2 linked regions of the Dongshaea marina genome follow. The protein of the gene in region 1 interacts with the protein of each later gene in a pairwise test. Links are inferred from orthologs where the notes say so. Each region holds a gene or a part of one and is shown on either strand. Other genes may lie near its edges.

Evidence for each region.
Region 2: the proteins of DB847_RS02455 (region 1) and grcA interact in binary tests that used the Escherichia coli proteins (3 or more experiments, as listed by UniProt). The link is inferred for Dongshaea marina from one-to-one orthologs.

What each region holds. Positions count from the first base shown.
Region 1 is NZ_CP028897.1:474,523-477,585, reverse strand. Bases 9-2,745 are described here. They hold DB847_RS02455 (FKBP-type peptidyl-prolyl cis-trans isomerase), read right to left. Parts: upstream 1,801-2,745; coding sequence 1,216-1,800; downstream 9-1,215. Other genes in these bases: DB847_RS02445 (CatB-related O-acetyltransferase), read left to right, coding at 2,405-2,745; DB847_RS02450 (YheV family putative metal-binding protein), read right to left, coding at 1,962-2,156; DB847_RS02460 (substrate-binding periplasmic protein), read right to left, coding at 315-1,070; DB847_RS02465 (hypothetical protein), read left to right, coding at 9-197. Outside these bases: more of DB847_RS02465, read left to right, coding at 1-8; more of DB847_RS02445, read left to right, coding at 2,746-3,063. UniProt on the Escherichia coli protein: Folding helper with both chaperone and peptidyl-prolyl cis-trans isomerase (PPIase) activities. Chaperone activity prevents aggregation of unfolded or partially folded proteins and promotes their correct folding.
Region 2 is NZ_CP028897.1:3,613,450-3,616,769, forward strand. What follows is about bases 96-3,089. They hold grcA (autonomous glycyl radical cofactor GrcA), read left to right. Parts: upstream 96-1,400; coding sequence 1,401-1,778; downstream 1,779-3,089. Other genes in these bases: gltX (glutamate--tRNA ligase), read right to left, coding at 96-962; DB847_RS16930 (heavy metal translocating P-type ATPase), read right to left, coding at 1,856-3,089. Outside these bases: more of gltX, read right to left, coding at 1-95; more of DB847_RS16930, read right to left, coding at 3,090-3,320. UniProt on the Escherichia coli protein: Acts as a radical domain for damaged PFL and possibly other radical proteins.

The sequences.
Region 1 (3,063 bases):
CGGCAAACGATGCCATTACCGATTGGTGCTGCGAGAATAGCTGCGTCCTATTTGCCATCGTCTTATCGAGTAAAATGCAACGTTTTGCAGCCGATATCGTGTTCAAAGAGCAAAGCATTTTGAGATTTTATTTTGATTACGATGAAGCCTACCAAGCTTGTTTAGATAAGCTTACCGACGCCCAACAGCAAAAGTAGATCTAATTGTGCACTGCTTTCTGAGTAGCTCCAATGCTATAAGGTAACCCTCTCAGATAAGCCATCTGAGAGGGGTTTAAAAGTCCTAAACCTAAACTCCCAAACCAGAGAGCGGCGCTACTCTTCAGGAATACAGCTCAGATATAAGCGGGTCTGGGCCTTGGTCAGATCAACTTTGGATAAACCATGATTCAGGGCCTTAAGTAACTCCAGGCTGTCGGAACGCAGCTTAGGAAAGATAGCATACCGTGGTGAAGAGTTAATCGGTTCAGAGCTATGAGCAAACAACTGTAACTTGTCCGGATAAAGCTTTCTTAACAGGGCATAACCTGCGCAGAGTTCGATCGGGAAGAGATCGATCTTCTCCTCAAGCAAACGCATGAAATTGATGCTATCACTGCTCTTTCGATGCACATGGATCAGTAACTCCTTCTCAGCTTGCTCAAACTCTTTTCCATAAAAATATCCCAGGGTTCCGCCGATATGATATTGATCCAGATCCTTCATGCTGTTCCACTCAAATCCATTTGGGAAACGAGATTTAAGGTAGAAAAAGTTCTGATTCAGATAAAAAACCGGGCTGCTGAAGTAAAAACTATTTTCCCGCTTCTTACTTTTCATCCACATCAGGCTGCCATTACTGACTCCCCCTCTGGCCAGATGAAACGCCCGCTTCCATGGGTAGAATTGATACTCGGTTTGATATCCACTGTAGCCAAATGCCTGGGTTACAAGCTCTGCCAGGATCCCTTTTTCGGGAAGGGAATCAGAAATATAGGGAGGAAATTCACCGACACTCAGCTCAACTCTCTTGTCAGCCGCCGAAGAAAGCGAAACAACTGCCATCATCAAAGCAATAACAATAAGTCGCATCGAACAATCCCTTGCTCCTGTTCCCTTTCAGTAAGTCTAGGCGATGCTAACGTATGTAACTTGCGGCTTTGGACCAGTATGGCCTGGTTGCACATACAAAAAATCCGGAGCGATTAGCTCCGGCTTTTCTCAAATTCAGGGTAAATTAGTGACCCTTGCCACCACAGCAGCCCTCATGGCCGCCCTTACCGCCACAACACTGGTGATCGTCGCCCTTACCATGACCACCACAGCCATGGTGCTCTTCATGATGGTGACCACAGCCACCGGCACCATGCACATGCCCGTGAGCCAGCTCCTCTTCGGTCGCCTCGCGAACATCCTTGATCATCACTTCAAACTTCAGAGGCTCACCCGCTAATGGATGGTTTCCATCCACAACAACGTAATCGGTAGCCACTTCAACGACTGTGACCGGCAGATCGCCATCGTCGGTCTGTGCCATGAAGCGATCACCCTCGGCTACTTCCATGCCATCGAATACATCGCCCGGGATCTGCTGACGCAGCCCATCAACATACTCGCCATAGGCCTGTGCTGGCTCAAGCTCAACGCTGAAGCTATCACCTCTAACTCGTCCGGTAATCGCCTGCTCAAGGCCCGGAACCAGCATTCCACTGCCATGCAGATAGATCAAAGGCTGACCATCCATATTGCTGTCCAGCAACTCATCTTGTTTATCGCTCACACTGTAATGAAGGGTGACAACGCTCTGCTCTGATACTTTCATGGTTAGGCCTGCTAGAAATTCTCTGATAAGGGAAAGGAGTAAGGCCCCCAGGGGGCCTTCAGGTAGACAGGTTCATTTACACAGGGAATTAGTTTGCCTACCCGGGGTTTATTCTAAGCCAAAATGCAGGGGCATACCACAACTAGCCATCCGGAGCCCTTTCAGGGCTTAAAAACGCCGATCATCTGAGCCGGGGCTTCTTGGCTTGACGGCTCATCCATCAGCTGCTGATAGTCACAAAATGCACAACGCATCTCCTGGCCCTGTTCGCCATCACGGTACTGCATGCCATCAAGCTTCTCGCACTTTGGACAGCTGGCACCGGCGATAAAGCGCCACCTTGATTCCCTTTGCATCCTGCCTCCATTACCATGATCAAAGGCTCATCATAGCCGATTCACTCTCTCGCACAATATTCCCTTGCTCACAGGTTAAATCCTGAGCTAGGATAGCAGCATGATAAAGAGACACTTCATGCTTGCGCTATCTGCGCTGCGCTTTTGCCTGCGCGCCCTGCTCCCCTATATCTGCCGATAAATCGGTACAGGATAGATCTATCCATCAATTGTTTATTTTTTTAATCAACCAGATATAGGACAGAACCATGAAAAATCTTTGCCCCCACTGGTCCCGGTTTGAATACCTGCACCAGGGAGTCACCAACCCGAATATCATCCTTCAGGGTACTCACAGCTATTTCAGCGGCTACTACGATGGCCGATTTGAAGATGTCGCGGTACGCTACCTCCATGGCGATCGCTACAGCCGGGATCCCCAAACCGGCTGGAAGCCAAAGTGGCCCATCGACAAGTTGTATATCGGGGATTATGTGCAGATCGCAGCCGGTGTCATTATCCTGATGGGAGGCAATCACACTCATAATCAGGAGTTTATCAGCACCTATCCCTTCCTGAAGCCGGAAGCCCTCGAGCGAAGCTATGAAAGCCGAGGTGATACCCGGATCGGCAACGATGTATTGATCGGAACCCAGGCCCTTTTGATGCCCGGAGTCAGTATAGGGGATGGAGCCATCATCGCGGCCCGCGCCGTGGTCACCCGAAATGTCGCCCCCTATACCCTGGTTGCCGGCACCCCGGCAAAGGAGATCCGAAAGCGCTTTAGTGAGAGCGACATAGCTAAACTGCAACAGCTCCAATGGTGGAACTGGCCTCAGGAGAAGATAGAACAACTGCTTCCCTTTATTCAGCAGGCTTGCGTATCAGAGCTGGAGAAAGCTCACCTGGCGTATGAAAAGAGTGCCAC
Region 2 (3,320 bases), 3.1 Mb from region 1 along the record:
GCTACATAGGCGGGATCCATGGTGCGCATGTAGTGGTTATTGAGCCACAACAGCTTGTCAGAATTAAAGGCCGAAGCGGACTTGTTAATCGCATCCAGTGAGAATTTCTCGATCATCTCAGGAATAGAGAAGATCTCCTGATCGCCTGATGACCAGCCCAGGCGCACCAGATAGTTCAGCAAGGCTTCGGGAAGAAAACCATCATCCCGATACTGCATGACGCTGACCGCACCATGACGCTTGGAAAGCTTGGCGCCGTCATCACCCAGGATCATCGACACATGAGCAAACTCAGGAACCGGAGCTCCAAGAGCCTTATAGATATTAATCTGACGTGGGGTGTTGTTGATATGGTCCTCACCACGCACCACGTGAGTGATCTCCATATCCCAGTCATCAACAACCACGCAGAAGTTATAGGTCGGTGCCCCGTCGGTACGACGAATAATCAGATCATCCAGTTCACTATTGGCGATCTCAATATGCCCGCGAACATGATCATCAAAAATTACACTCCCCTGCTGAGGGTTACGAAAACGGATCACGTGTGGAGCATCTGCAGAGTGTTCACTGCAGTCATTGTCACGGCAGTGTCCATCGTAGCGGGGCTTCTCACCAGCAGCCATCTGCTGCTCGCGCAACGCCTCAAGGCGCTCTTTAGAGCAGTAGCAACGGTAAGCCTTATCCTCGGCGATGAGTTGATCGATCAACTGGTTGTAACGATCAAAGCGCTTGGTCTGGTAAAAGGGACCCTCATCCCAGCCTAATCCCAGCCACTCCATTCCCTGCAAAATGGCATCGATCGCGGGCTGAGTGGAACGCTCCAGATCTGTATCTTCGATACGCAGAACAAAATCACCCTGCATATGCTTGGCATATAACCAGGAGTACAGCGCGGTTCGCGCTCCACCAACATGAAGGTAACCGGTTGGACTCGGCGCAAAACGTGTTTTGACTTTCATAGTAACGCCCTAGAAAAGTGAGACTGAGGCTCCCCGCGCCACCGCGCGAAGGACAGATTGAGCGCTATTGTAAAAAACCCTCCGCCTTTGTGCCAGCTCCGAAGGGATCAATCTTTTCGCATGCAGGCGGCGAATCAGGGCCAATAGCGGTTTTGAATGAAAAAAAACAACATTAAGAAAAGGCAGTCTGCACAACCAAGATCCAGTAAAACCATATAAAGTGCAGGTTTATTGATATAGCTCAAACTAAACCTTGGCTAAACCGCCAAAAAAAACTTCATTTATTGACCAAAATCAAATAGACATGGGCAAATATGTGTTGTAGGATTCAACCATACAAAGCGAAGGGCTAAAGCAAATCCCCCCTCGTTCGGTTCGAAAATTACGTAATTTAATTACATTTTCGAGACACATCGCTTGCATGTTAGGAGCAGCATCATGATTAAAGGCATTCAAATCACTAAAACTGAAAATGAAGCTCTGCTGAACTCTTTCTGGCTGTTAGATGAAGAGAACCAGCAGGCGCGTTGCCTGTGTGCCAAAGGAAACTATCAGGAAGATCAAACGGTCGCTTTGAACGAGCTGGGCCAGTTTGATTACCGTGAAGTACCTATGACTGCAGAGCCTGTGGTTGAAGGTGGTCAGCACCTGAACGTTAACGTCCTGCAGCGTGAAACTCTGGAAGATGCGGTCAAGCACCCGGAAAAATACCCTCAGCTGACGATTCGTGTCTCCGGATATGCAGTTCGCTTTAACTCTCTGACACCTGAGCAGCAGCGTGACGTGATCTCCCGTACTTTTACTGAATCTCTGTAATCTTCAGTCATTTGTATAAAAAAATCCGCCAACTGGCGGATTTTTTTATGGGTATTCAAGAGCAGTTTTCAGCCAACTCACACATCTCGCGTCTTAGGCTTAAAGCGGCGTAACCGATTGGCGTTGGTGACCACGGTAAAGGATGAAAAGGCCATCGCACCTCCCGCCACTATTGGGCTGAGCAAGATCCCGACAAAGGGATAGAGTACGCCTGCCGCAATAGGGATCCCCAGTCCGTTATAGATAAAGGCAAAAAACAGATTCTCCTTGATGTTTCTTAAGGTTCCTCGCGAAAGCTCAATCGCATCCGCCAGGCCATGCAGAGAAGGTCTCATCAGGGCAATATCTGCAGACTCGATTGCCACATCGGTTCCGGTTCCAACCGCAAAACCCACATCCGCCTTAGCCAGGGCCGGAGCATCATTGATCCCATCCCCGATCATTCCGACATGGAGTCCCTGCTGCTGTAACTCATAAACCAGGTTCGATTTATGCTCTGGCAGCATCTCGGCCCTGAAATCATCGATCGCAAGCTTATCTGCAACTGCCGCGGCCGTTTTAGGATTATCCCCGGTTGCCATCACCACCTTCACTCCGAGGCGATGTAAGCGCGCAATTGCCTGAAGAGAATCGCCACGGATAGCATCTGCCACCACAATAATTCCGGCCAGGACTCCATCCACGGCAAGATAGACCGCGGTCTTTCCCTGCCGGGAAAATTGATCTAGGCTGTTTTTAGCTACACTGGTATCAATCTGCTGGCGACTCATCAGCTTTTCGTTACCAAGATAGATCTGCTGCTGACCCACCCGCCCCTCAACTCCCAGGCCCGAAGTCGCCCTGAAGTCACTCCCCTTTTGTAATTGCAGCCCTCGCTGTTTCGCCGACTCAACGATAGCCTCTGCCAGGGGGTGCTCCGATGATTGTTCAAGACTGGCGGCCAGCCTCAGGAGCTCGTCTTCCCGGTATCCATTGAGTGGGACAATTTCGGTGACACTGGGTTTGCCCTCGGTCAGGGTTCCGGTTTTGTCGACGATAATAGTGTCCAGCTTACTGGCACTCTGCAGAGCCTCTCCGTTACGCACCAATAAACCCAGCTGTGCGGCCTTCCCCACCCCGGTAATAATCGACAGGGGAGTTGCCAGACCCAGGGCGCAGGGACATGCGATGATCAGCACAGTAGTGAATACGATCAGGGCATGAGTCAGTGCCGGAGCCGGACCCGCCACATACCAGATCACAGCAGAGATGAGGGCGACCAGGATCACCGCTGGCACAAATACCGCGGCTATCTTATCGGTCAACTGAGCAATGGGCAGCTTGGAGTTCTGCGCTCTTCTCACCAGGCGGATAATGTTGGCCAGAGCCGTATCCGCACCCACTTTTTCGGCGCGGAATATCAGGGTACCATTCTTGTTGATGGTTCCGGCAGAAAGCTGAGAATCCAGCTCTTTTTTTACCGCGATCGGCTCGCCGGTTAGCATAGACTCATCCACCGTTGAGTGTCCTTCAATCACTCGTCCATCGACCGGAATTTTGTCA